One region of the Corynebacterium accolens genome, then DNA from elsewhere that is predicted to be linked to it. Evidence: predicted binding sites of a transcription regulator. Region 1 holds the regulator's gene; the other holds the start of a gene.
What was found. The regulator LexA, encoded in region 1, represses DNA repair genes until DNA is damaged. The targets are predictions, from matches to a motif close to CGAACANNTGTTCG.

Region 1 (14,599 bases):
CGAATTCCTCAAGGCAAACGCGCAGGCCCTTGATGAGGCCGCCGAATACGAGGAAAAGGCCCGCCGCCGCGGCCTCATCGTGGATGAGGATACCCTCTTTGATTTCTATGACCAGCGCATTCCAGACAAGGTCACCACAGGCCGTCATTTCGATTCTTGGTGGAAGAAAAAGCGCCGCCAAGAACCCGATCTACTGAATTTCGATCCAGCCACGCTTGTCGATGACTCCCACGACGTCACCGAAGTCTCCTTCCCCGATCACTGGCGCAAGGGCTCCATCGATTACGAGCTGGCCTATAAATTCGAACCCGGCGACCCGCTCGATGGCGTCACCGTTATGGTTCCTGTGCCCATGCTTGCCGGGCTTGATACCGAAGGCTTCGATTGGCTCGTCCCCGGCCTGCGATTCGAGCTCGTCAACGAGCTTATTCGTTCCCTTCCCAAGGCCCTGCGGCGCACCGTCGTGCCCGCCCCGGAATTTGCCGAGCGCGCCATGGAACGCCTCACCCCCTTCGAAGGCCCCCTTACCCAGCAGCTTGCCGATGTCCTGCGCGAGCTCGGCGGCCACGGCATCAACGCCTCCGACTTCCAACCGGACAAGCTGCCGGATCATTTGCGGATGAACTACGCGGCCATCGACAAGCGTGGCACCATCATCGATTCCGATAGGGACCTTGCCGCCCTGCGCGAGCGCCAGGCCGGCCACATTAAATCGTCCGTCTCGCGGGTAAGCCGCACCGCCGAATCCACCGCGGTCAGCGAATGGACCGACGATACCCTCGGCACCGTTGACGAGACCGTCACCACCACCGTCGACGGCCACGAAGTCACCGCCTACCCAGCGCTGGTGGCCACCAAGGAAGGCGTTGAGCTTAAGGTTCATCCCACCAAGGCGGCTGCCGATGCCGCCATGGTCACCACCACCCTCACGCTTTTGATGCGCGAGATTTCCGTCTCGACCGCGCAAATGGTCAAGGGGCTTCCCCTGCAGCAGCGCGTCGCCGTGGATTCTTATCCGCATGGCGGCGCCGACGGCCTGGTCAATGACGCCCGCGTAGCGGCAATCCGCGACCTCATGCTCGAGGCCGGCGGCCCCGTGCGCTCGCCAGAGGCATTTTCCGAGCTCAAGGATACCGTGAAACCGCAGGTTCCCGGCCGCGTGCGGCAATCAATCGTCTCGATCGCGCCTGGCTTGGCTGAGTACTCCAACCTCCGCGCCGAACTTTCCCAGTGGGACGGTCCCGCCATCGACGATATGGAAAAGCAACTCGCGTTCCTTCTTCCGCCGAATGCCATCACCGTGCACGGGTCCGCACACCTGCGACACCTTCCCCGCTACATCCAGGCAATGCGGATCCGTCTGGAGGACATGTCGCTCGATCCGGATCGCGATGCCGACCGCCAGGCCGAGGTCGATAACGCCAAGGCCTACCTGGCAAACCGCCTCCGAAACCTCCCCGCGGGCCGCGAAAAGACACGCGAGGTCAAGGACATCCACTGGATGATCGAGGAATTGCGGGTCTCGCTCTTTGCCCAGCGCCTCGGCACGGCGCACGCGGTGTCCCTGCGGAGGATCCAAAAGGCAGTGGATAAATTGCGCTAGTCACCCCAACCTCACGTTCCCGCCGCCCGGCCGGCCATACCTAAGCTAAAAATCTGCTTACTCGGCCGCCGGCGGCGTAAACATTGGGCAGGCCCTAACGAAACGATGCACCCAAAAGGCCAGTTAAGACTGCTTCGATCCTGCGCAGGAACGGCTGTATAACTGCTGAGAAATCGTCCTACACTGCGCAGTTTAAAGGTCCCCGCGATCGCGGCGCCGCATCAAACGAATCTCCGATTCAAAGTCATCCGCGCTCTCGAATGATTTATACACCGAGGCAAAGCGCAGATATGCAACCTCGTCTAGGTCACGCAGCGGCTCAAGGATCGCTAGCCCGATTTCGTTGGCGTTTACCTGCGAGGACCCGTGCCCCCGCACCGTTTCCTCAACCTCTTGGGCCAACTTTTTTAAGGCATCATCGCTAACGTCGCGACCCTGGCATGCGCGCCTAACCCCCCGAATGAGTTTATCCCGGCTAAATGGCTCAGCGAGGCCATTTCTCTTAACAACCAGCAGTACGGCCTTTTCCACAGTGGTGAAGCGTCCCTTACAGGAAGCACACTCCCGCCGGCGCCGTATCGATGCGCCGGCATCAACCACGCGCGAGTCAATAACGCGGGATTGTTCGTTATGGCAAAACGGGCAGTACACACTAGTCCTTTCGCTAATTTAGCTTCTCGGTTTAGTTTACCTCCCACGGCCAAGCCAAAAACCTGACACCATTGCGCCAGACTCCTCCTACTCGAGTGCCTGTCTCCGTGAAGCAAGCGGGCCTTATCTGCGGCCGGGAAGACAAGCTGCTGCCTAAAAGGCTCTAAGCCTTAAACCCCCGAAGTGCCTGCTTTTGTACACGCAGCACTACTGTCCGATCGCTGCTTCTACTTGCTGTACCGAAGCGCCAGGATCAGTCGGCGTTTCAGCGCTCGTACCCATCAGCCCGCCGGCAACCGTGCCGAAAAATACGGCAGCACCAAATACTGCACCGAGGAGGTAATTCTTGCGCGAACTATGCGCATCGTCTTCTTCCATCGGCCTGTTCGCGAAATCAGGTAAGGAACGTTCATCAGTCCACGTATTCGAATAACCTTCACGGTTCGTTCGATATACGGAATTTAAAGTCCTGATTTCCCCCTTTTCGGAAGGAGAATGCTGCACGCCCCAGCTTTGATCATCAATATCCCAAATAGCGGCTGAAGGGACGATCTGTGGACGTGCCGCGCGCTGTTTGACCATGTTATTGCGAGAGTGAAGTAGTTGAGACATTGCTTTCCTTTCGACGACCGCCGTAAGTCTAAAGCGGCCCCTTGACACAACAAGAGCTCAATGTCGCTCCTGTGTTCGAGATTGTTTCTATGTTCGATTTATAGCACCACTTCGAAAACCTGTCCAGTTTTTCGCGTAAATCTCGAACGCTTGTACTTTTCGTGCTACAAATGAGTTATGGCACGCAGGTGTCACCCAGTCCCTTTTCAAGCTATGAACGCAGAACCTCAGACCCCTTAGCTAGGAGCCGCACATGGGCCGCAAGAAAGCAAGCACCGCAAAGAACGATTACGCCTCCCTTTCCGAAAGGCAACGCCGCATCCTTAACGTCATCAGCGATGCAGTGATGCTCCGCGGTTACCCGCCCAGCATCCGCGAAATTGGTGACGCCGCCGGCCTGCAATCCACCTCGTCCGTGGCCTATCAGCTCAAGCAACTGGAGGAAAAGGGCTTCTTGCGCCGCGATCCCAATAAACCCCGCGCGGTCGACGTACGCCACCTCAACACTGACGACGCCGAAAAGAAGCCGGGCCGCAAGGCTAAGGACGTCCCCGATACCTCTGCCCGCGGCCCTGAAGAGTCTGCCGCCGTAGCTTATATTCCCGTCGTTGGCCGCATCGCCGCCGGTGCACCAATCACTGCAGAGGAAAATATCGACACGTATTTCCCCATGCCAGACGAGGTCGTCGGCGGAGGAGAGCTTTATATGCTGCAGGTCGTGGGCGATTCCATGCAGGATGCCGGCATCCTCAACGGCGACTGGGTCATCATCCGGTCGCAATCGGTGGCTGAGGAAGGCGAGTTTGTCGCCGCGCTTCTCGATGGCTCCGAGGCCACCGTCAAGGAATTCCACCGCGATTCCTCTGGCGTATGGCTCCTTCCGCACAACGATGCCTATCCGCCCATCAACGGCGATGATGCGGAAATTATGGGCAAGGTAGTATCCGTCTTCCGCAAACTCTAGGCCCCGGCCAGCTACTTTAACCAAGCCGCACGCGGGTGTTCGCCTGCGGTTGTTGTCGCCGCCGACACTCTGCGCCCGCTTTCTTGAAACCCGCTCTTTGCACTTCGTACGCTGCCCTGTTCCCCGCATAGGGAGCAGGGCCATACGAGTTTTAACGCATTCCACGCCTTTCTACCTCGCAATCGCGCCCCAAAAAGCCAACTTAAGCGCGCGGGGTTTATTGAGAAAGCACCCCCGAAATAACGGATCCGTAAGTTAAGCGCTACTAGGGTTGGCTTTCAACTAGGGCAAATAAAGCTGACTGACCTGCGGCTTTTATCCCAAACCAGACAACAGCGCACACCTTAATTTTTGTTTTCGTCCGATTACCGCCGAATTTTGACACAATGGAGGGAGAAATCCCACATCAGTTAGCTTTCACCGAGCGCCTGCATTCGCAGATGGAGTAACCGCCCGGCCGAAGGCGAGGAGCAAGGAGGGTCCGTGTACGCAGAGGAGCGACGCCGCCAGATCGCGTCCCAAACTGCAGTTGAGGGTCGCGTTAACGTAACCGATTTATCAGAGCGTTTCGAGGTGACTGCTGAAACCATTCGGCGCGACCTAGCCGTACTGGATCGTGAGGGCGTTGTCCACCGCGTTCACGGCGGCGCCGTGGCTTCGCAAGCCTTCCAGACCGCGGAGCTCACCCTCGATACCCGCCAGCGTTCCGCATCTGGGGCCAAGGCCGCCATCGCGCACGCCGCGCTCGACTTCCTTCCCCCTGGCGGCGGCAGCATATTCCTGGACGCCGGCACCACGATTAATACCTTTGCCGAGCTCATTAGCCAACAATACCCGCAGGCGCAGTTCAATATCGTCTCCAATAGCCTGCCCATCGCACTGTCGCTAGCCAATAGCGGCGTTCCCGATGTCCAGCTCCTCGGCGGGACCGTACGCGCTATCACCCAGGCCGTCGTCGGCGATACCGCCCTGCGCACCATGGCGCTCATGCGCGCCGATGTCGCCTTCATCGGTACCAATGCGTTGACCCTCGATCACGGCTTGTCGACAGCCGATTCCCAAGAAGCAGCCATCAAATCCGCCTTCGTCACGAATGCCCACAAGGTCGTGGTCATGTGTGATTCCAGCAAATTGGGCAACGACTACCTGGTGAGCTTCGCCTCCATTGCAGATATCGATGTCGTCATCACCGATTCCGGCGCGCCGGAATCCTTCGTCGATGCCCTGCGCGAGCGAGAGATCGATGTCGTGCTCGCCAGCGAATAGCTCCAGCATGCGCACGACTTCGCCCTCCCTACGTTGACATCTAGGCAGGGAGGGCGAACCCTTTTGCCGTTAGTTGAACTTTTCTATCTGCTCCATCGCTGCGGCGCGGGCGGCGGATGGGCCTTCGGAGTTGAGGGCGGCATCGGCAAGCTGTTGGCACTGGTCAAAGGTCAGCTCGGCCAATTGGGCACCAACGCCGGCGACTGCGGTCGATGCAGCAGACAAGGAGTTGACGCCTAGGCCGGTCAATACGCAGGCCAATAGCGGATCGGCCGCGGCCTCGCCGCACACGCCAACCGGTACGTTGTATTCGTGCCCCGCAATGCAGGTGTGCTGGATAAGCCGCAGCACGGCCGGCTGCCAGGGGTCGGTGAGGTACGCAAGCTGCGGTGACAGGCGGTCAGCGGCCATCGTGTACTGGGTGAGGTCATTGGTGCCGATGGATACGAAGTCCAGATGCGGCATGATCTTATCTGCCATCAGCGCTGCTGCGGGCACCTCAATCATCGCGCCCGCGGTCAGGCCGCGCTCCCGGCACAGCTCCGCAAACCACTGGGCTTCCTTCGACGTCGCCACCATCGGTGCCATGACCCAGGTTTCGGCATCGTCGCCGCGGGACTCCGCGGCCTGGGCGATGGCGTCCAACTGGCGCGTCAACAGGGACTCATTATCGCGGGCAATGCGCAGGCCGCGCACACCCAATGCCGGGTTCTCCTCAGAGGACAGCGTGGCATAAGAAATCGGCTTATCGGAGCCAGCATCCAAGGTGCGCACCACGACCTTGGAATCGGGGTAGGCGTTGAAGACCTTTCTGTAAATCTTTGCCTGCTCGTCAACGGAAGGCTCCTCGCTCGCGGACAGGAACGACAACTCCGTGCGGTAGAGGCCAATGCCCTCTGCCTGCGAGTCGGAAGCGATGCGGGCGGCGTTGCCATCGGCCACGTTAGCCAACAGCTGCACGCGGTGGCCATCCTTGGTTTGCGCCGGCCCAGTCCATTCGGCCACGCGGGCGGCGCGCTCGCGGTATTCCGCGACCGCCTTGGTGGATTCTTCCTCGTCCGCACCCAGCGTCACGGTTCCAAGCGCACCGTCGACGAAGACCAGCGTGCCGCTTTCAATCTCCCGCAGCTTATTTCCCACGGCGACGATGCACGGAATATCGAGCTGGCGGGCGATGATCGCGGTGTGGCTGGTGGGCCCGCCCAGCTCGGTAACGAGCGCGCGAATATGCGCGGTATCCAGGGTGGCGGTATCGGCGGGCGCGAGGTCATCGGCAAAAAGCACCGCTTGGCCCTCCACCATGGGCAAACCAGGCTCCTGCTCGCCGCGCAGCTGGGCGATGACGCGGTCGCGCACGTCCTTCAGATCGGTGGTGCGCTCGGCCATGACGCCGCCGGCCGCCTCAAACATGGTGACGAACTTATCCGTGGCTCCCACCGTGGCGAACTCGGCATTCTTGCCCGAGCGAATATTCTTGCGCACGGCCTTGTGCCACCCGCGGTCCTTGACCATGCCGGCGGTTGCGGTCAGCACTTCCGAGGCTTGGCCCTCGGCGGCTGCGGCGCGGTTTTCCAAGCGGCTGGCGACGACATCGACTGCCTCGAGGAAGCGATCGTATTCGGCTTCGCTGCTGGCCTCTTGGTCAATACTTCCTTCAGTGGGCAGGTCCGGGCGGGGGCGCACCCATACGGCTTCTGCATAGGCAACTCCAGCGACAACGCCGGTTCCTTTAACAGTGGACTGAAGCGTATTTTCCATGGCGATACTTCCTTCGAAGATAGCGGCTTATTTATTTCCAGATCATCACAAATCCAACAGAAATGCAATGTATGCCACACGGTTTCTATTGACTTTCCAACACAATCGGGCAAGAATAAACATTTACGGCGGGCTTAAGCGCGAGTTTCAACCGGACCGACTGCGTGTGGCCCCCAATATACGCACTCTGCGAAAGGGATAAGTTCTCGATGATCCTCACGCTCACCCCAAACCCAAGCATTGACGCCACCCTGGCGCTCAATCAGCAACTGACCTCAGGCGATGTCCACCGCGCCGCCAGTGTTACCCAGGTCGCCGGCGGCAAAGGCGTCAACGTCGCCCACGCCGTGCACCTCGCCGGGAAAGAAACCCTGGCCCTCTTCCCCTCCCGCGCGGCCGATCCGTTCATGAACCTCATCCAGGAGGTCCACCTCCCCTACGCCCACGTGGACATGGACGGTGGCGTCCGCGTCAATACCACCATCACCGAACCAGATGGCACGACCACCAAGGTCAACGGCCCTGGCCCGCTGCTTTCCGATGCCACCCAAAACCACCTCATTTCCACCCTTACTCACCACGCCCAATCCGCCGATTGGGTAGCCCTTGCCGGATCGCTGCCCAAGGGCGTTGATGCTGGCTGGTATACCGAGCTCATCAAGGAGATCCGCACTGCCGCCCCGCAGGCGCGCATCGCCGTGGACACCTCTGATGCTCCGATGAAGGCCATCGCCAAGCAGCTCGCTACCGCCGCCCCGGATCTCATCAAACCCAACGGTTTCGAACTGGGGCAGCTGACCGGCCAGGACGGCCTCGCCCTCGAGCGCGCCGCTGCGGCCGGGGATTATAGCCCGGTCGTGGAGGCTGCAAGGGATGTCGTGGGTCGCGGCATCAAGGAAGTCCTTGTCACCCTCGGCGGCGCCGGTGCCGTGCTGGTAAACGCAGAAGGCGCATGGGCTGCCACCCCGCCTCCCGCCACGGTGAAATCCACGGTTGGCGCAGGTGATGCCGCATTGGCCGGATACCTCCTGGGGCGCACGCAGGGGCACGGACCAGCAGATTCCCTCGCACTCTCGGTGGCTTATGGCACCGCTGCGGCCGCAAAGCCCGGCACCCAATTCCCCCGCCCCGAAGAACTCGATACCGCCCATACCTCCATCTCTGCTCTATAGCTAAAGGAGCCTTCCATCATGGCATCCGATCTCATCACCACAGAACTTGTCGCGCTTGACGCCGACTTTGGCGATAGCGTCGACTCCGTTATCACCAACCTTGCCACCTTGGTGCACGATACCGGGCGCGCGACCGAGGTCGCAGGCCTCGCCCAGCCCGCCATCGACCGCGAAGCCAAGGCCGGCACCGGCGTGCCAGGCGGCGTGGCCATCCCCCACTGCCGTTCCGAGGCCGCCACCGAACCGACCCTAGCTTTCGCCCGCCTTACCCGCGGCGTAGATTTTTCCGGCCCAGACGGCGACGCCCAGTTGGTCTTCCTCATCGCCGCACCCGCCGGCGGTGGCAAAGCCCACCTGCAGATTCTTTCCAAGCTTGCCCGCGCCCTCGTGCGCAAGGACTTTTTAGAGGCCCTGCGCACCGCGTCGACGAAGGAAGAAATTGTCAAGGAAATCCTCGCTGTCGTCAACGCGGAAAAGCCGAAGAAGAAAAAGCAGGACACCGCGGAGGCTGCAGCTGGGGCTGCGGAAGGGGCATCGGCAAGCGCAGGTGCTTCGGCACAAGCTACCCGCATCGTTGCCATCACCGCCTGCCCAACCGGCATCGCACACACCTACATGGCTGCCGATGCCCTCACCCAAACCGCCGGCGAGCGCGACGACGTCGATCTCACCGTCGAAACCCAGGGCTCGTCCAATAATGAATCGGTCTCGCAGTCCACCATCGACGCTGCCGATGCGGTCATCTTCGCCACGGACGTCGGAGTGCGCGACCGCGAGCGCTTCGCGGGCAAACCCGTCATCGAATCCGGCGTCAAGCGCGCCATCAACGAACCCGGCAAGATGCTCGATGAAGCCATCGCGGCGGCGAAGAACCCGAATGCCCGAAAGGTCTCTGGCACCGCCTCTTCCTCCTCCGCCGAAGAGGAAGGAAAATCGCTGGGTTGGGGCAAGCGCATCCAGCAGGCGATTATGACCGGCGTGTCCTACATGGTGCCGTTCGTTGCCGCCGGTGGCCTTCTCTTGGCCCTCGGATTCCTCTTCGGCGGCGCCGATATGGCCAATGGCTGGCAGGCGCTTTCCACGGATTATTCCCTGTCCAACCTGCCGGGCAATGAGATTACCGTCGACGGCGAGACCATGTCGTTCGAGAACTCCGGGTTCGGGCTCTATATAGGCGCAGTGCTCTTTGCCATTGGCCAGGCTGCAATGGGCTTTATTGTTGCCGCGTTATCTGGCTACATCGCTTACGCCCTGGCCGGGCGCCCTGGTATTGCGCCGGGCTTTGTCGGCGGTGCTATCGCCGTGACCCTCGACGCGGGCTTTATCGGTGGCCTGGTGACCGGTTTGTTGGCCGGCTTTATCGCCCTGTGGATTGGCAATTGGAAGGTCCCGCGCTGGCTCGGCTCCCTCATGCCGGTGGTCATCATTCCACTTTTGACCTCCCTGGTCGTTGGCTTGGCGATGTACCTGTTGCTGGGCGCCCCACTGGCCGCGCTGATGGAGGGCCTGCAAGACTGGCTGTCTTCCATGTCTGGCTCTTCTGCCATAGTGCTCGGCATCATCTTGGGCCTGATGATGTGCGTCGACCTGGGCGGCCCGGTCAACAAGGCCGCATACCTCTTTGCCACCGCAGGCTTGTCCACTGGCGACGCAGCCTCCATGCAAATCATGGCCGCTGTCATGGCCGCCGGCATGGTTCCGCCCATCGCGCTGTCCTTGGCAACCTTCATCCGCAAGTCGCTATTTACCCCTGCCGAGCAGGAAAACGGTAGGTCCGCCTGGTTGCTCGGCTTGTCCTTCGTCTCCGAAGGCGCCATCCCCTTCGCCGCGGCCGATCCGTTCCGCGTCATCCCTTCCATGATGGCTGGTGGCGCCATGACGGGTGCTATTTCCATGGCACTGTCGGTCGAGTCGCGCGCCCCGCACGGTGGTATCTTCGTTGCCTTTGCTATCGACCCGTTCTGGGCCTACCTGGTAGCCATCTTTGCCGGCGTGGCGGTATCTACCGTCGCGGTCTTGGCCATGAAGCAATTCTGGCCTAATAAGACCGTCCAGGAAGCTGCCCAAAAGGCCGCTCCAGGGTCCAAAACCGCTTCCCAGAACGTGGCGGCATAAACCAAACGCTCGTACACTGGATCACGATAAATTAACTACAGAAAGGATAATTTCCATGGCTTCCAAGACTGTAAAGGTTGGCTCCTCTGTAGGACTGCACGCACGTCCTGCCTCCATCATCGCTGACGCCGCTGGCGAATACGATGAGGACATCTTCCTGAGCCTCGTTGGTGAAGAAGATGACGATAACGAAACCGACGCCGCTTCTTCCCTGATGATCATGGCCCTCGGTGCCGAGCAGGGCGACGAGGTCACCGTTACCTCTGATAACGAAGAAGCCGTTGAGAAGATCGCCGGCCTCATCGAGCAGGATCTCGACGCTTCCTAAGCGCTGCTGCTCGCTAGTAGTGCCTAAGCACGCCTAGTATGCTCCTCGCCTTGTTGGCGGGGAGCTTTTGCGATCCATAGGCCGTTTCCCAGTGCCCATTGCGCCGGCTATTCAGGTCGCGCGGCGCATTTGCGCGGTCGCTTAGATTTTTGGTCCTGAGCCGGTGGATCGGTGCGGGCGCGCGGATCCTTTTGCGCTAATTCTCTTGGCCCGGATTCTTAGGATGGCGGCCGGTCGTTTTCGTTCGGGCTGCCGGGGTTCGTGGCCCACGGCGGAAGCCAGCGGACCTTTCCTTGTATTCGGGCCAATCGCCCGCGCCGCGGCGGGGCCTGCGGGTCATCATCGTTGACGCCGTTATGGTACGGGCAGCAGGTCGCGAGGTTAGCGGCATTGGTATTGCCACCGTGCTGCCAGCTGTCTAGGTGGTGGATCTGGCACTCATCGGCAGGATAATTGCACTTTTCCCAGGGGCATACAGGATTGACGGCGGCCGCCATCAAGCGCTGCTTCGCATTGGCAAACCGGGACGTGCGGTACAAATTGACCGGACCCTCAACGGGATGCACAAGCGTGATGTATCCGTGATCGCTTAAAACCCGGCTCGCGAGGTCGGCACCGCTGATGCGCGAGCCGTTGGTGAGCTGCAGGGTTATTTCCTCGCCATCGCCATCGACGATGCGGTCGAGCTCGTCCAAGGTGATGACCACCTGCGTGGTCGCAGTGGTGCGCGCCCCCGACTTCCCGCCGAAGAAGATGGACTTGACCGATTCCAATGGGCGCTCGTTATCGAGGGCAGAGTGCATATCTGCGACGTCGGCGGATTCCCCGGTGATGGTCAACGACCACGGTCCGCGCGGCCGGCGGGTGATCCGCACGCCTTTCTTGGGAGTGCGGGGCGGTTGCAGCTCCCGCAAGAGGGCGCGCGCCCGCTTGCGCAAGGCAGTGGCGCTTCCGCGGAACTGGCATAACTCGGAGCGTACGGCCCAGGCATCGCGCTGGGTGCGAGCGCGCAGCGCGAACTTTTCGATGAGGCTGAGTACGTCGAGCGGGTGCGTCGTCGAGCGGGCCGTGCGTTGCTTGGCGCTAAAGGCACAGCGGCCAAAGTAGACATCGCAAAGGTGCACCACCTCGCGCGCGGCGACGTCGCTGGCGCCGCGCTGCACCAAATCGCGCTCGCTTAAGCCCTGGGCGGCGGCGATGATGTCCATCCCTTGGCCCAGCGCGGTTAAATAACGGTCGAGTGCGTTCATGCCGCCTAGTACAGCGCACAACCCGGTGCAAAGGCGACCGCACGCACGAAGGCCTGTGGATTACGCGGTAAACCTTGCCGCCACGGCGCTATTTCGCGGCAGGGTCAACAAAGTTATCCACAGAATTTAGTATTTAGCATCGTGGCCTTCGCCCACGGTTTCGTACAGGCGCCGCATGATGGGATAGGCAACGATGATGCCGACAGAGCCCCAGGCGATGCCCTCCAGGCTCACCCCACCCACGGTCAGGGTCAGGTTGCCGATGCCCGCGATCAAAGCCACCGCAGCCGCCGTCAGGTTCACCGGGTTATTGAAGTTGACCTCATTATCCATCCAGATGCGCACGCCCAGCATGCCGATAAGACCATAGAGCACGAGGGTGGCCCCGCCGAGCACGCCGGTGGGGATGGTGAAAATCAGCGCGCCGAACTTCGGGACGAAGGCCAATAGGATGGCGGTTAGGGCCGCAACCCAATACGCGGCGGTGGAATAGACGCGCGTGGCGGCCATAACGCCGATATTCTCAGCGTAGGTCGTGGTACCGGAGCCGCCGAAGCCACCGGCGAGGGAAGAGGCGAGGCCATCGGCAATCAGGGCATCGCCGGCGAGGTCGTCCAAGTCGCGGTTGGTCATCTCGGAGACGGCTTTGACGTGGCCGACGTTTTCCGCAATCAGCACCACGAGCACCGGCAAGGCCACGGCGATCGCGGAAAGATGGAACTCTGGGGCGTGGAATTCGGGCAGGCCTACCCACGGTGCGGCATCGATGGCGGCCTTGGCATCCTCGCCCAAATTGCCGGTCAGGGCGGCGAAAACCCAGCCGACGACCACGCCGATGAGGATGGACAGGCGCGAAACCATGCCGCGCCCGGCAACCGTGGCTAGGAGAATAACCAGCAGCGTGATGCCTGCGACCAAGGGCTGGCTGGCGAAGTTCTCGGCCGCATTCGGCGCCAAATTAAGCCCGATGAGCGCGACGATGGCGCCGGTAACCGCCGGCGGCATCACCGCATCGAGCACCCGCCTGCCGGCAGCCTTGACCACGAATCCGACCGCCACCAGCACCAAACCGGTCACCAGAATGGATCCGGCCTGCGCCGCAATCCCGTATTGCTGCGAGGCGGTCAGCGGGGCGATGAAGGCGAACGACGACCCCAGGTAGGACGGCAGGCGATTGCGCGTAATCAGCAGGAAGAGGATGGTGCCGATGCCGGAAAATAGCAGCGTGGTATTGACCGGAAAGCCGGTCAGGGTGGGCACCAGCAGCGTAGCACCGAACATCGCCACCACGTGCTGCATGCCGATGCCAATGGTTCGGCCCCAACTTAGTCGTTCCTCGGGCGCGACCACGGCGCCTGGTGCAATCTTCTTACCGTCGCCGTGGACGGTCCAACCTAGTATGCTCACGAACCACCATTATGGGCCATGGAGCACGAATTTTAGGAATCTTCCTCCACGATGAATTCGGCGAGCTCGCGGGCGGTGGTGGCGGGCAAGCGGACATCGACAAGCGTGCCGTCCTCGGTGTATTCCTCGCTACGCACGGTGCCCTCGGCATGCACGCGGGAAACGACATCGCCGCGGGTGAAGGGAACCTGCAGCTTAACGTGGCTATCGCGGGAGTTGAGGAAGAGCTCCACGCGCGCGCTCAGCTCGTCGATGCCCTCCCCCGTGCGCGCCGAAACATAGACGACGTCCTCATGATCCAGGACGTGGCGCAGCTCCGCGAGCACAAGCGGATCGGCCTGGTCGATCTTATTGATCACGATGATTTCCGGCGGGGCCTGCTCACCAGTCTCGCTGACGATATCGTAGATGACCTCATTGACCGCCTCGATTTGCTTGAGCGGGAACGGGTCCGATCCGTCCACGACATGCAGCATGATATCGGCGGCGAGCACCTCTTCCAGGGTGGACTTGAAGGCCTCCACCAGCTGGGTAGGCAGGTGGCGAACGAAGCCGACGGTATCGGTGAAGACGACCTGGCGGCCATCGGCAAGCGAGGCGCGGCGCGTGGTGGGATCCAAGGTGGCAAAAAGTGCGTCTTCCACAAGCACGCCCGCGTTCGTCATGGCATTAATGAGCGAAGATTTGCCGGCGTTGGTGTAGCCGGCGATGGCGATCTGGGCGATCGTGGAGGACTGGCGCCTGGAGCGCTTGACCTCGCGGGCGGTTTTCATCCCGCGCAGTTCCTTGCGCAGGCGCGCCATTTCGGTGCGGATGCGCCGGCGGTCGGTCTCGATCTTGGTTTCACCGGGACCGCGCAGGCCGACGCCGCCATTGGAACCGGCGCGGCCGCCGGCCTGGCGCGAAAGGTTGCCGCCCCAACCGCGGGTGTGGGTATAAAGGTATTCCAGCTGCGCCAGCGAGACCTGCGCCTTGCCCTCCTTGGACTTTGCGTGTTGGGCAAAGATGTCCAAGATGAGCATGGTGCGGTCGATGACCTTGGTATTGAGCGCGCGCTCTAATGCCGTGAGCTGGCCGGGGTTCAGCTCACCATCGCACACGACGGTATCGGCCCCGGTGGCTTCGACGATATCGTGGAGCTCTTTTACCTTGCCCGAGCCGATGAAAGTACCAGGATCCGGTTTATCGCGCTTTTGGTAAATCATTTCGACTACGTCGGCACCGGCGGTCTCGGTCAGGGCGGCCAGCTCATCCATCGTGGCCTCAACCTCCGCTACGGTGCCTTCGGTCCACACGCCCACGAGGATGACGCGCTCGAGGCGCAGTTTTCGGTATTCCACCTCGTAGCCATCGGTGGTGTCCTCGGCGCGGATGGAGGTCTCGCGGGTAACGCGGCGGAAGGCGTTGCGCTCGGCCAAATCTAGATCGCCGCTGGTGGGCGTGGTTTCCTGCGGGGTGTCCGCGTGGTCGCGG
Region 2 (14,599 bases), 1.0 Mb from region 1:
TCTGCAATGCTTATTGGATACATCATTGGGGCGCCAATCGTAAGTGCCATCGGCCCAGCCGCGGCACTGGCCGTATCCGGAATTGGAACCTCGGTGCTCACAGTAGGACCAGTCCTGAAACACCGTTTGCACTGATGCCCATGCGCGCACCTAGTTGCTGTTTTTCTGCTTTTTCGTGCGCAGCATGTCCATGCTCATTACGGCGCCGATGATGGCTGCGTGTTGTTGCTCGTTGAGGTCTGGCGCGATCCGCAGGAGATACGTGTTTTTACCCATGAAGTAGTTGCCCATGCCGGTCCACTTATTGGAGACATCGGCAAGCTGGCGATCCTGGGAGGTGATGGTGAGGTTCCAATCCCAGAAATCGCCGTGCACTTCGACGTCGGCAAAGCCCTCCATTGTTAATTTCATCTTGGTTTTGAACATGGAGAAGCGCTTGGTGATAACGGCCATGGGCTGTTCAATTCCCGGTAGGTGTACTTCGTAGGTATCCCGCAAAAAATTCGGCGGATCCGAGATCGTCATGACTGTTTGTTGGGGGTTGCCTTCGGCATCCGTGAGTGCGACCTCCAAGCTACGGGAGGGTTTAAACACCATTTCCTTAAGGCTGGTGGATTGCACGATGGTGCCCACTGGGGTCCCGTTGACATCAGAAATCATGAATCGATCCTTGAGGAGGGACTTGGTCTGGGAAATAACCAGCTCGTTGAGCGTGAATAAGTTTTGCATCATGCCAGCCAATGTATGGCAGTGGGCGTTTTTAATCCTCCTCCCTAGGGGTGGTTTTTGCTTCTTCCTGTGCTTGGTGGGCCTCCTCGTAGGCTCGCGCGCGGTGGGCGGTCATGGTTTGTGCAAAAGTTTGCACCCAATTCTTATTCTTTTCTGCCAGTGGGCCGGAAGGCTCGGTGACGGTCCAGGTGCCGTCTTCGAAGAGCCAAATAATGTCCCGGGTGTGTGGGTCCATGACGTAGAAGACGCGGCCATCGGTCTTTATGTTGTGGTGGTGCTGGCACAGGCAGGCAAGGTTTGCGGGAGTCGTCGGCCCGCCATCCGCGTGGTTGATGCGGTGATCCTTTTGGCACACCGTGGCAGGGCGGTTGCAGCCTGGGTAGCGGCAGGTGCCGTCGAATCCTTCGAGGTAGGCTGCCATATCCGGCGGGGTTACGTATCCCTTTACCTCTTTATCCGGGTTCATTTCCCGGATCTTGGAGTAGGGCAGCGCGTTGGAGCGCGCTGGGTCGAGCCACCCAACGGATTCAATGAATGCGGGGGAGTTGGGGACATCGGTTGCCTTGTAGGCATTCAGGATGACCTGGGGCGCTTCGGTATTGCCGGTGAGGAGGGAAATGGCGGCATCGGCAAGCGAGCAATCCAGCTTGAGCGCAGTCTCCTTGATGCACTTATCGACGCACGCCATCACCGAGGGATCCGCGCTCAGCGTCATCGCCGTGGTATTGTTTCCCCAATTCTCCATGGTGTAGCGCGGCTGGGTCGGCCCCTTCTTGACCGCAAGGGTGTCATCTTCGAGGTTGATGAGCTCATTAATCTTCCTTTTAATCTGCGCTTGCGTCCGCATGGCCTGGTTGGCGCGGGTGGGAGTGAGGTAGGCGGTGAGCTGCTCATCGATGCGCGCGATTACCTCCGGGGTCGGGTTGCCCAGGCGGTTAAGGGATTTATTGATGGCAATGAGGCGGTCTAAATCTAAGTGATAGAGCTCGTGTTGCAGCTCTTTCAGCTGCGGGAGCTCTTCCAGGCGGTACAGGGCCATCAGGATATGGCCGATTCGCCCTTCATTAACTCCGGTGGTGCGGTAGAGGGATTGGGTGACTAATTCGAAATCAGAATCGAGATCGGGGATCTGTTCAGTCCAGAACTCGTATTCAGTCTTCCGCATTTCAAAAGCTAAGCGTGTAGTGGGGTCTTTGGTGTTGGTCGTGGAAAAGTAGGGATCTTCCATGGCGCTTAAAACCTAAATTTGTTGTGTGAACGTGTGTACGAAAAACACTATAGAACACCCGCCGGACATTCGCCTGTTTTAACGTGTTTTCGCAGGTAGAACTGCATATTCTTCGGTCAGGATAACCAGCTTAAAAGCAAAATTATGTGCTAGCTTGAGGAAGGTATGAGTCAGGAGCAGGACACGCAGGAAGAACCCGGCCGCGCGTGGTGGCAGTGGTGGGCGCCTTTGGCGATGATCGCTAACTTCCTGGTGCTCCCGCCGGCGATTTACCAGGCGGTTTCCGGCACGGTATTGCTCGGCATCATGGGTGGGCTTACCGTGCTTATTGCTTTTATCGATGCCGCCACATTCCGCTACTCATGGACCATCTTCTGGGTTGCGGGCATCGCCTATTTCGCGGCCATGGAGATGTACTTCAACGAGGGGACATGGATTTACCTGCCGGTAGTGGTCCTTTTGGCGTTGGGTGCTAGCAAATTGGGCGCCAAGTTGAGGAAGCGCTGATGGAAATCTGGCGGTTGGATCACCCTGAGGCTGGCCTGCTCGAGGTTGAGCGCGGCTACGATGCCGAGTTCGCTGAGCAGGGCGAATGGCCCAAGGAGCCGAAGGAATTTACGCCGGTGCTTGGCGATGCCCCCTTTATCCACCGCCTCCAGCTCTGGCGCAAGAATCCTGCACCCCGCATGCAGATGGTGGTCAACGGCGAGGTTCGCAGCCGGCACGACAAGCCGCGTGGCGGCCGTTATTCATTGCAGAAGAATCTGGAAAACGATCTCTCATTCAGTGAGAATAGTGCGCCGCGGACTAAGCCTTATGTAGATATCCAAGCCACGCCCTTTGGGGAGATACAGGATGTCTACTACCGCGATGGGGAGGAGGCCGTGGCCTTTGATCCGCCGCCGGGCTCCTTGGGTGAAAAGCGGCGCCGGGCAATGGAAGAAAGCCCCTTCAAGCGCGTGCTGTATCCACTGCTCGGCGGGCTGGGGAAGTCCGGGTGGGCCATCGCGATGATTGTTTTGGCTCCTATTATTAGCCGCATCCTCTCGCGCTTGCTGCCGGATTGGGAGCTGCCAGATGTAGATTTTCCGGAGATTTACCTTCCGCTGCCAAATTTGCCGAACCTGCCGGAGCCACCGCAGATTACCTTGCCCGCGCCGCAGTTTGCGGTGCACTTTGAACCGCCGGAGTGGGTGGTTTTCCTGATGGATTACAGCAGGGTGTGGATGCCTATAGTTATTGCCATCGCCATTGGGGTGATGGCGGTGCGCAATGCAAAGAAATCGGAGGCGAAGAAGAAGGAGTGGCAGAACCATGAAGATTCGCGGCGCGATTGATGCGGAGGGCCGGTGCAAGCATTGGCATTCCCCGCTCGACGTGGTGGCCAATAAGTGCGCGACCTGCGGCGAGTACTTCGCGTGCGCGCTGTGTCATGCGGAGCTGACGGATCATGAGTTTGGGCCCATGCTTGTCGATGCCCCCGCTGCGCTCTGCGGTTCCTGCGGCCTCGAGATGGATTACCGGCTGTATTCTGCTGTCGAGGCATGCCCGGAGTGTGGGCATATGTTTAATCCCGGCTGCAGTGCGCATGCCGGGATCTATTTTCAGGTCACCGCGTAAAAGCGAGGGGAGTGCTACTGGGTCAGACCCAAAAAGCGGTTGACCAAGCTGTGGTAGGCGCGCACGGTGAGATCGAGGTCCTCGAGGTAGAGGTGCTCGTCGTGGCTGTGTAATTGCGAGTTGGCGCTGGCCATATCGCGGCCCTCGGCGTGCATCGCAAAGCCATAGGCATTGCCGCCCTTGCGGCGAGCGAAGCGGAGGTCGGAGCCACCGGTGGCGTGGACGGGCACGACGTCTTTATCGGGGAAGAACTCCTTGGCGGTGGCCTCGATGGTGCGCCAGAGCTCGGTATCGGTGGAGGACTGGGTGGCGTCTTCGGTAATGAGGTGCTCGATTTCTACCTCATCGGCGAGATCGCCCAGTGCGCTGCGGAGGAAATCGTCCAAGTCTTCCTGGGTTTGCCCCGGGAAGGGCCGGATATCCATCTCGAGGTAGGCGTGGGAAGGCAGCACGTTGATGGCCCCGCCTGCGCGCAGGACGGTCTCGGCGATGGTGGTGTGGCTAAAGGCGTGGGCGTAGGCATCGAGGTTGCCAAACTTGGTGTAGTCACCGGTGCCATCGATAAGCTCTTTTTCGGTCTCAGGGTCGAACTTGAAGGTGCGGACGAAGCCCTCCCAGATCTCGTTGGAGGCTGTGGGTGGCTCGGCCTCGGCGATGCGGCGGGCGACCTCGCCAATCTTTACGATGGCAAAGTCCTTGCCGTAGGGCGTCGAGCCGTGCCCGGCATCGCCGGTGACGTGGAGGCGGCGCTGGCCAGCACCCTTTTCGCCCACGTTGAAGCCCACCGCGCCGGGCAGGTGGCTACCGCCGGTCTCGGAGAGGCAGTTCTTCCAAGAGAAGGCATCGGGGTGGTTTTCTGCCATCCACCGCACGCCCAGGCCACCGCGGGCCTCTTCATCGGCCATGCCCACGAAGGCGAGCGTTCCGCCGGGGTTGCCGGCGCGCGCTACCTCGCGGGTGACGGCGGCCATGGTGGCGGTAATAAAGAGCATGTCTACGGAACCGCGGCCGTAGAGCTTGCCGTCTTCAATGAGTGCCTCGAAGGGCGGCTTAGTCCACTTGGGTTCGTCGACGGGGACGACATCGGTATGCCCCATAAGGGTGAGGGGCTCCTTGGCGGGATCGCCGGGGACGGTCACCACGATGGACACGCGTCCCGGGTGGGATTCAAAGCGCTCGATGGAGACGTCTTCACCGGCAAAAAAGTTCTCTAGCGTATCGGCATTGCGCACCTCAAAGCCGGAATCCGGGGTGAGGTCGTTTACGCAAGCATTGCGGATGAGTTCTTGGAGGAGTTCGAGGGTGTCATCGTAAAGCGTCATGCCCCTTAGGGTAATCCCGCGAAAAAAATTTTGTGATTTTGGCCAAAGTTGAACGGCGTTCAAGTATGGTTCACTGCATGAGCATCATCGACATCGCCCGTGAGAAAGCTCTGGAGCAAGGCAAAGGCCTTAACCAGGAAGAACTACTACAAGTACTGCAGGTTCCAGATTCCCAGCTGGAAGAAATTGCTGATATCGCCCACCAGACCCGCCTGAAGTGGTGCGGCCCGGACGTATCGGTGGAAGGCATTATCTCCATCAAGACCGGTGGTTGCCCAGAGGATTGCCACTTCTGTTCCCAGTCCGGCCTTTTTGAGTCCCCAGTGCGCGCAGTGCGCCTGAACATCCCTGAACTGGTGGAAGCGGCACAGAAGACCGCCAAGACCGGCGCTACCGAGTTCTGCATCGTCGCTGCGGTGAAGTCCCCGGATGACCGCCTGCTGGACCAGGTGGGCGAGGCCATCGCCGCCATTAATGATGCCGTTGACATCGAGATTTCCTGCTCCCTGGGCACCCTGACCCGCGAGCAGGCACAGCGCCTGAAGGACATGGGCGCACAGCGCTACAACCACAACCTGGAGACCTCCCGCTCCTACTTCCCCAACGTGGTCACTACCCACACCTGGGAAGAGCGCAAGAAGACCCTGGATTACGTGCGCGAGGTAGGCATGGAAGTCTGCTGTGGCGGCATCATCGGCATGGGCGAGTCCCTGGAGCAGCGCGCCGAGTTCGCAGCACAGCTGGCAGAGATCGATCCGTGCGAGGTTCCGATGAACTTCCTCGACCCTCGCCCGGGCACCCCGTTCGCTGATCGCCCGCTGGTTCCGCTGGGTGAGGGCCTGCGCGCCGTTGCTGCATTCCGCTTGGCGATGCCCTCCACCACCCTCCGCTTCGCTGGCGGCCGCGAGCTTTCGCTTGGCGATGACGGCACCGAGCGCGGTTTGCTCGGCGGCATCAACGCCATCATTGCCGGCAACTACTTGACCACCCTGGGTCAGGAAATCGAAAAGGATGTGGACATGCTGGGCCGCATCGATCTCCCGATCAAGGCTCTGTAGTGTCCGAGCCGAACTCTGAGTTGGCAACCGCCGTCCTGGCCGGGGACGAGCCAATTTTCCACCCCAATACCGGCAAGCCGATCGAAGAGGTCTTCAAGCTGCACCCCGCTGCAGCCGCCGGCCTCGACGTGCCGCGCTACTGCCAGATCTGCGGCCGCCGCATGGTGGCCCAGGTGCGCCCCGATGGCTGGCACACCAAGTGCTCGCGCCACGGGGAGCTAGATTCTGAGTGGTTATACGTAGAGCAGCTACCAGAGAACTAGCACTACCAAGATAGGGAGCCGCTGCCGCAAGGCAGGCGGCTCTTTTTTCTATTGAAAAACAGTCGTGAACTGCGGGTAGGTAATCCTACTTGCGAAATTTGGTGCGTCCTACTTTAGAGATTTGGTACTCTCTACTTTAGAGATTTGGTGCGTCCTACTTGCGAAATTTGGTAAATTTATGTTTGTTCCTCGGCAGCTCAGTGGATCTATAGCGCAGTTAATGAAATGGTTTCCAGTTGTTAGCGTGACGGGGCCGCGGCAGTCTGGGAAGTCGACCCTTCTGAGAGAAATGTTTCCGGACTTGTCATACCTCAATCTTGAGGATCCAAGTATCCGAAGGGTGGCACAAGAAGATCCTGTGGGTTTCCTTTCGAGCCAACGTGGACCGTTGATTATAGATGAGGCTCAATATGCACCGGATCTGTTTTCCGTTGTCCAACTTCGTTCGGATGAAGTGGGAAGCCCTGGGCAATATATCTTATCCGGATCGCAAAATTTCTTGCTTATGGAATCCATAACGCAATCGCTGGCGGGCCGCGTTGGGATCAGTCATCTGTTGCCCTTCGGCCTCATGGAAGCTCGCTCTATATCAGCTGATCTGACCGTTGATGAATTTATGGTTCGTGGTGGATATCCGCGCTTGTACCAGGCTCAAATTCCTCCGGAAATCTATTTTGAAAACTACGTGCAGACTTATCTCCAACGGGATGTGAGTGGGTTACTCAATGTTCGGAATAGTGATAGCTTTTGGCGATTCATTAAGGTCTGTGCGCTGCAAGCTGGAAACTTAATCAACTATTCCGCAATCGCAAATGAGATTGATGTTTCTTTCCAGACGGTAAAAAATTGGGTCTCAGTTCTGGAGTCTAGTTTCATCATATTTTCTTTACCCAGCCACCATTCCAATCCCCGGAAGGTGCTTACTAAGACCGCGAAGTTGTATTTCTATGATACTGGCCTGTTGTGCCACCTTCTTGGTATTTCTTCACCAGAAGAACTTTCTGTGCATCCACAGTCAGGTGCAGTGTGTGAAAATATGGTGGTAGCAGAAACCATGAAAACGCATATTCACTCTGGTCGCAAGCCGGATCTACGGTTCTATCGGGATAGTTCTAAAAGAGAAATCGACCTATTGGATTTTACGGGCGGCGATCCTAAGGCTTATGAAATCAAGGCATCGCAGACCTATCATTCCAAATACACGCGTCATCTCGCGACTGTAGGTGAAGAGCTGGAGATCAAACCCGCAAACCGCACAGTGCTATACCGCGGCCAGCATTCCTTCGAAGCGAATGGTGCGCAGGTAGTCCCCGTTGAGCAGTACTTGAAGGCGCTTGATTAGATTGGTGGGTATGGATCCCGCTGTAGCCCATGCTCATCAGTCCGCGCTGAGATCGATTGCGCGCGTCGTGGAGGAGACGGCGCCGCATACGGAGGCGGGGCAGGCTTTGGGGGACATCGCCAAGCAGCTGCGTAACGGGCCGGTCATGGTGCTCACTGGGGCGGGGGTATCGACGGCATCGGGGGTGCCGGATTATCGCGGTCCGCGGGGCTCGCTGAGTAGGCACCGGCCAATGACGTATCAGGAATTTCGCCATGATCCGGCCGCTAGCCATAGGTATTGGGCGCGTAGCTTCGTGGGCTGGCGCGTGATGGATTCCGCGGCGCCGAATCGCACGCATTATGCGCTCGTGGAGTTGGAGCGCGCCGGGCTGGTTAATGGAGTGGTCACCCAAAACGTGGATGGCCTGCATAAAAGGGCGGGTACGGCGAGGTTGGTGACGCTGCACGGTGATATGGAAACCGTGGTGTGTCTGCTGTGTGGTCACTATGAGGATCGTGGGCACTTCGATGCGCGCCTAGCGGCCGCGAACCCGGGGTACCTAGAGCGCCTAGTCGTGGAAAGGGACCAAGTTAACCCAGATGGTGACGTGACGCTGGATGAGAAAGACGTTGCGGCGTTCCGGATGGCGGGCTGCGAGCGCTGCGGTTCGGAGCTGCTCAAGCCCGACGTGGTGTATTTTGGCGAGCCAGTGCCAGCCACGCGGCGGGATGCGGCATTTGCGCTATTGAACGAGGCAAGTTCGCTGTTGGTGGCCGGTTCTTCGCTGGCGGTGATGAGCGGTTATCGCTTTGTGCTTGAGGCGAAGAAGCAGGGCAAGCGCGTGGCCGTTATCAATGGCGGGCCAGGCCGCGGGGATAAGAAGGTGGATACGCTGTGGCGCACGCAGGTGGGCCCGGCTTTTGATGCCCTGCTCGATGAGTTGGAGATTTAATCAACGCGGCGTGTGCTCTACCATCCTGAGCAGCGTGCGCACGATGGCGTGCACGCGCCTATCCATGGGCATATCTTCGTGCATGACCACCGCGTGGCGGTCGAAATCTTGGATATAGATATTGCGCACCGCACCTTCAGGTGCGCCCTCTGGGTCGAGGAAGCAGGTTTCGGGCGGGACGACGACGGCATCGGAACGCGTGGCGATGCAGGTGTAGCTCACGCCGGATTCGAGGTCGCCATCGCGGTTGACATCGCGAAGCACCTCGCTGCCTACCACCTGGTCCATGCCGGCGGGGCCAAACCAGCCATCGATAATGGAGCGGATCACCGCCTCTTGGCGTTGGGTGCGAATGAGGCGACTGGCGATGCCCCCGTGGGTCGTCCCATGATTAGGCGCGCTGATGCTCATGAGGTGGACGACCTTTTCGGCGCCGCCGTCCATGCGCATCCAGTACCGCGCGAGCAGTCCGCCCTGGGAGTGGCCTACCAAGATGACCTTTTCTGCTCCGGTGACGGCGAGCACGGTATCGATATACGCGCCGAGCTGCTGCGACGATTCCGGGATGGTCTGCGTGGCGCGGTGACCGTAGTCAGGGGCAAAGACCGCCCAGCCGTCTTGGCGCAAGATATTGCCCATAATTTGCCAGACGCCCTTGGTATCGCAGGTGCCGTGGATCAGGATGACCGGCCAGGGGCGCTCGTCGCTCGGGCGGGCGCCCCAATCGTCTTCGAAAACGCCGCGCGGCTTCGTGCGTGCGCCGAGGGGCAGGGTCCTTGCGGCATCGGCATCGAGGGCGGAATCGCCGGGACTGGACTTGTCCTTTTCGGCCTTGAGGCGGTCAACGATCTCGTCGGCGACGTCATCCTGCAAAGCACTGGCCGCGGCCGGGGAGGCGATGCCAAGGCGTGGCGAATCTTTTTCTTCGGGTGCATCTTCTTCGTTCACGCGCCCGAATTTGAGGAGTTGTTCAGAAATAATACTTTTCAACTCTGCAAGAGATTCGACAGCCATGCCTTCCAATCATACGCGTTAATGCAGGTAAATGGCCTCTTTAGAAAAGTTGAAGAAATTTATGGAGAAAGCCCTTGACCTCACGCCATAATCTTTGTAAACTTAGGCTTGCCTAATCACGGGCGGTGCTTACGGCGTAGGGCGCTCCACTCCTTGCCGCTAAGTGCCAGAGATTAGTCATGGGGAGAGGGCCCGCCGATGCGCAGTCGGCGGGCCTTCGTTTATGCCTCGGGAGGATAGCCGGGGTAAAAGTCTCCGCTGCCGTGCTGCTCGGTCCCCGCTAAACTCGCCGGTATGACCGATCTGCAGCATGTCCACTCCGTAGATGAAGCGGTGACTCGCTTAATTGAGCATTATGAAACCTCGTGTGAGATGGCGCGCGAGGCCCTTGCCTCCGGCACCCTCGATGATTATCGCCACGTGGTTTATCCCAAGGTGACAGTGGAGATCCGTAAATGGCAGCCGATTGACCGCTCCGAGCCCTTTGGCTATGTGGACGAGGCCGGCAAGTATTCTGCGGTCGTCTCCAAGCCGCACATCATCCGAGAGTACTTGCACGAGCAGCTGACGCGGCTGACTAACAATTATCCGTGCGATATCTTCGTGGGCCAATCGGATGAGCGCATTCCGCCGGAATACATCAAAGATGCCCCGGCGGCGCCGCAGGAACGCGGCCCCATTCCGCGCCCGACCTTGGATGAGGTCAATGATGCGATTATTGATGGCGAGTGGGATGCGTTTCACGGCGGGGAAAAGCCGCTCTTTCACTTCGGGGCGCAGCGCTTCGATATTGCCTGTGCGCGCATTGAGCATTACACCGGCATCGAGGTCGATACGGTGCAGAAATACATTCTGTTTACCAATTACGCGATGCATACCACGGAATTCGTGAAATTCGGCCTGCGCGAGCTGACCAAGGAGGATTCGCGTTATACGGCGCTGGTATTGCCCAATGGGGAGACCATTCACCCTAATGATGCGGTGGACCTCGACCTGGATGGGCTAACGCTGACCTCGCGCTTTCAGATGCCCCGGTTCGATCTCATTACCGCAGGTGGCGATGGCATCACGATGATCAATATCGGGGTGGGGCCATCGAATGCGAAGACCATTACGGACTGCTTGGCCGTGCTGCGGCCGGAGGCCTGGATCATGATTGGCCACTGCGCCGGCATGGATGGGCGCATGCGCATCGGAGACCTGATCTTGGGCAATGCCTACGAGCGCCACGACCACATCTTGGACCGGCAGGTGGTTTCTTCCACGCCGATTCCGGCCATTCCAGAGGTCCAGCGCATGCTGGAGGCGGCCGTGGATGAGGTCTACGGCAGCGATAATTCGCTCATGCGCACCGGTACGGTGCTATCGACCGATGACCGCGATTGGGAATGGCGCACCAGCCGGGATCTGTGGGAGTGGTTGCGCACTTCTACCGCGGTGGCGGTGGACATGGAATCGTGCGCCTTGGCGGCAAATGGGTACCGCTACCGCGTGCCTTATGGCACGCTGCTTTCCGTATCGGATCTGCCGCTGCACGCCGTGCCGAAGCTGCCGGCGCAGGCCCAGGCGTTTTATTCCAACTCCAAGGAAGCCCACGTCATGTGCGCGGTGCGCGCGGTGGAACAGCTGGCAGAAAACCCGGAACGCCTGCGCACGCGCAAGCTGCGGCGGACGTTGGGAGAGGTTCCTTTCCGGTAGCTGCTTTCCCTTGGTAGGTATCGCTAGTTAAACTACAAAGAAAGCCCATGACGCAAAAGGAGCCGCGCAATCGTGACTGAGAATTGGATCCACCCGGACCGGGAGAACCTCACCTGGGAAGTCTTCGGCGAAGCGAGCCGGAATCTTTCGGAGCAAATCGTGGAATCCGGCTGGTTTCCTGATTTGATCGTGGGCGTTGCCCGCGGCGGCCTGATCCCAGCCGGTGCCATTGGTTATGCCATCGGGGTCAAGGCCATGGGCGCTATCAACGTGGAGTTCTACACCGATATTGGCCAGACCTTGGATGAGCCGATCATCTTGTCCCCGCAATTGGATACGGATTCCCTCAAGGGCAAGAAGGTGCTCGTCGTTGATGACGTGGCCGATTCCGGCAAGACCTTGGATCTGGTGGTGAACTTCTTGGAAGAAACCGCCGATGAAGTGCGTTCCGCTGTCGTCTACACCAAGCCGAAGACCATTTTCGAGCCGGATTACTCGTGGAAGAAGACGGATAAGTGGATCAACTTTGCCTGGTCGGTGCTGCCGGTCATCACGGCGGATGGCTCCTTTCAGGAAGGCTCGTAGTAGCCACTAGTATGTGCAGGCGTGATTAACGAGCAGCCTGCACCCACCGGCGTCATCGCCAGTTTCCGCTTTGCCTTTTCCTCACCTGCGCGTTTGCGCAAGGAGGTCCTTGGCGGACTGGCGGTGGCGCTTGCTTTGATCCCGGAAGTTTTAAGCTTTTCTATTCTCGCCGGCCTCGACCCGCGGGTGGGGCTGTATTCCTCGGTGATTATGGCGATGGCTATCGCCTTTACCGGCGGGCGCCCCGCCATGATTTCCGCGGCGGCGGGTGCGGTTGCCCTGGTGGTGGCACCGCTCGCGCACGAATATGGGCACGATTACGTGGTGGCGGCGGTGCTTGCGGCCGGTATTATCCAGGTGCTGTTGGCGTGGGTGGGCATCGCCAAGCTCATGCGTTTTATCCCGCGTTCGGTGATGACCGGATTCGTCAATGCACTGGGCATTATGATGTTTACCGCGCAGCTGCCGCACCTTATTGATGTCCCCTGGATGGTCTATGTGCTGGTAGCCATTGGCTTGGCCATCATGATCATTTTGCCGCGGTTTACCCAGGCAATTCCGGCGCCGTTGGTGACCATCGTGGTGGTAAGCCTCATCGCCGGCGCGGCTGGGTGGAAGGTGCCGGATGTTGCGGATCAGGGTGAGCTGCCCACGACGCTGCCAGGGCTTTTCATTCCGGATATTCCCTGGAACCTAGAGACCCTGCAGATCATTGCACCCTATGCCTTTGGGATGGCGCTGGTGGGCCTGATGGAATCGCTGCTGACGGCAAAGCTTGTCGATGACATTACGGATACCCATTCCGATAAGACCCGCGAGTCCTTTGGCCAGGGCATTGGCAATATATTGGCCGCGGCCATTGGTGGCATGGGTGTGTGCGCGATGATTGGCCAGACGATGATCGGCGTCAAGGTATCCCAGGCGCGCACGCGCTTGTCGACGTTCCTCGCCGGCGCCTTCCTCCTCGTGCTGTGCCTGCTTTTCGGCGAGGCGGTAGGCCGCATTCCGATGGCCGCGCTGGTCGCGGTGATGATCCTCGTGGCGGCGACGACGGTCAATTGGCATTCCATCCGCCCGCGCACGCTCAAGCTGATGCCGCTTTCTGAAATCCTCGTCATGCTGCTGACGGTCGCGGGCACGCTGGCCACGCATAACCTGGCGGTAGGAGTGGTCTTAGGCGTGGTGGCTGCATCGATTGGCTTTGCCCGCCGGGTGGCGCACCTCGTGGAGGTTGAGTTGGTAGATGGATATACCTACGTGGTGCATGGCCAACTCTTCTTCGCCTCCTCGAATGATTTGGTTTACGCCTTTGATTACACGCTTGATACGGACTTCGTGGTGGTGGACCTTTCCGATGCCGAGGTCTGGGATGCCTCGACGGTGGCGACGCTGGATGCGGTGCAGAAAAAGTACGCGGATCGCGGCATTGAGGTGGAGTTTCGGGGCCTCGATGGGGCGAGCGCGCAGCGCCTGGAGCGCCTGAGTGGGCAACTGGGTGATTAATATCACATTGCGAGCGTGATGTGCGTAAGCGTACCGGCTGAGAAGCGTTGGATGGAGTGGACTAGCGCGGCGAGATTGACCGTTTAGGGCAATGACCTCGAACTATTAGGCGATATTAACTTCGTGCCGTGGAGCAGCTTTGTCTTAACTAACTTAGGTGATCCAACCTGAAAAATGCCCCTGAGGTGCGGGTTTGATTAAGCATACCTTGCTAGACGGGAGATTTTATTTGGGTATTGTAGTGCCTACAACCAATTAATTGATTCCTACAGAAAGGATTTAGCAATGGATGAGAAGCTGCAAACTCTGCTAAACAATCAGGTCATTAACGAGCACGGCGCCGCTATGGTCTACACCCAGCTGGCCTACGAGATGGACAACCTGTCCTTCCCGGGCATGCGCGACTGGTTCATGGCTCAGGCTAGCGAAGAGCGCGTCCACGCACAGAAGCTTGCGGATCACCTCTTGGCACGCGGCTACCGCGTAGAGCTTAACGATATCCCGGTTGGCTCCATCAAGGCTGCCACCCCGCTGGATGCGTTCGAGGCTTCCTTGGCACACGAGCAGAAGGTCTCCGAGCAGATCCGCGAGATCGCCCGCGTTGCCCTTGACATCCAGGACTTGGACTCCCGTCAGCTCATTGACTGGTTCCTGGCTGAGCAGATCGAGGAAGAGGACACCGTTTCTGAGATCATCGACCAGATCAAGCTGGTGGGCAACGATGGTGCTGGCCTGCTGCGCATCGATTCCCGTTTGGCTAACCGCAACTCCTAAGTTGTGAATAACAAACCCATCAAGATTTAAATCAATCCTCCCATAGCACTGGACTGCTGTGGGAGGATTGACGTATGTCTGCACACCTCAAAGCAACCCTCTCTGCCACCCTGGCGGTATTGGCATTAAGCCTCATCATCGGTGCTGCGGTCATCTCAAGCCACGTGACCCTCGGCATCTTTTTGACCACCGGGGCGCTCATGCTGAGTCCGTTTGCGGGGGTGGTGATGCTGGCGTGTGGGGTCATCGGCAAGCGCGGGCTGGTCAACCGCTCCCTATATTCCCTGAGTGGAATGCTGATTCTGGCCTCGTTGGCCGTGCTCATCGTTTTGCCGATGGCGCAGGCGACGGCGGCGCTGGTGATTTTTATCGCCGGTACCGCGGTGGGGATTGTGGCCGTGCAGACCCAAGCTACTAGGCGCGCATAAACTGGACGCATTATGCCGAAGTTGCTGTTTGATCTGTACGGCGTGCTGCTGCGCCCCACCACGCCGGAAGCGCACGCTGAACTGGAGCGCTTCCTCGCGCC

Region 2: the regulator LexA is predicted to act here: its motif matches at 1,984-1,997, upstream of CACC_RS00270 (HNH endonuclease signature motif containing protein).

What each region holds. Positions count from the first base shown of each region.
Region 1 is NZ_CP046605.1:1,491,025-1,505,623, forward strand. Features, by position in the region: gene hrpA (ATP-dependent RNA helicase HrpA) at 1-1,603, shown strand, start outside; gene nrdR (transcriptional regulator NrdR) at 1,796-2,254, opposite strand; gene CACC_RS07155 (hypothetical protein) at 2,462-2,866, opposite strand; gene lexA (transcriptional repressor LexA) at 3,120-3,830, shown strand; gene CACC_RS07165 (DeoR/GlpR family DNA-binding transcription regulator) at 4,314-5,096, shown strand; gene ptsP (phosphoenolpyruvate--protein phosphotransferase) at 5,166-6,854, opposite strand; gene CACC_RS07175 (1-phosphofructokinase family hexose kinase) at 7,064-8,026, shown strand; gene CACC_RS07180 (PTS fructose transporter subunit IIABC) at 8,045-10,141, shown strand; gene CACC_RS07185 (HPr family phosphocarrier protein) at 10,197-10,469, shown strand; gene CACC_RS07190 (HNH endonuclease signature motif containing protein) at 10,688-11,719, opposite strand; gene CACC_RS07195 (uracil-xanthine permease family protein) at 11,846-13,126, opposite strand; gene hflX (GTPase HflX) at 13,159-14,599, opposite strand, start outside.
Region 2 is NZ_CP046605.1:53,964-68,562, forward strand. Features, by position in the region: gene CACC_RS00265 (LURP-one-related/scramblase family protein) at 151-732, opposite strand; gene CACC_RS00270 (HNH endonuclease signature motif containing protein) at 761-1,894, opposite strand; gene CACC_RS00275 (hypothetical protein) at 2,123-2,464, shown strand; gene CACC_RS00280 (hypothetical protein) at 2,464-3,294, shown strand; gene CACC_RS00285 (CHY zinc finger protein) at 3,272-3,577, shown strand; gene CACC_RS00290 (M20/M25/M40 family metallo-hydrolase) at 3,592-4,899, opposite strand; gene bioB (biotin synthase BioB) at 4,977-5,957, shown strand; gene bsaP (biotin synthase auxiliary protein BsaP) at 5,957-6,220, shown strand; gene CACC_RS00305 (ATP-binding protein) at 6,441-7,562, shown strand; gene CACC_RS00310 (Sir2 family NAD-dependent protein deacetylase) at 7,573-8,496, shown strand; gene CACC_RS00315 (esterase/lipase family protein) at 8,497-9,510, opposite strand; gene amn (AMP nucleosidase) at 9,805-11,208, shown strand; gene CACC_RS00325 (phosphoribosyltransferase) at 11,281-11,793, shown strand; gene CACC_RS00330 (SulP family inorganic anion transporter) at 11,815-13,296, shown strand; gene CACC_RS00335 (ferritin) at 13,582-14,070, shown strand; gene CACC_RS00340 (hypothetical protein) at 14,145-14,498, shown strand; gene CACC_RS00345 (HAD-IA family hydrolase) at 14,511-14,599, shown strand, end outside.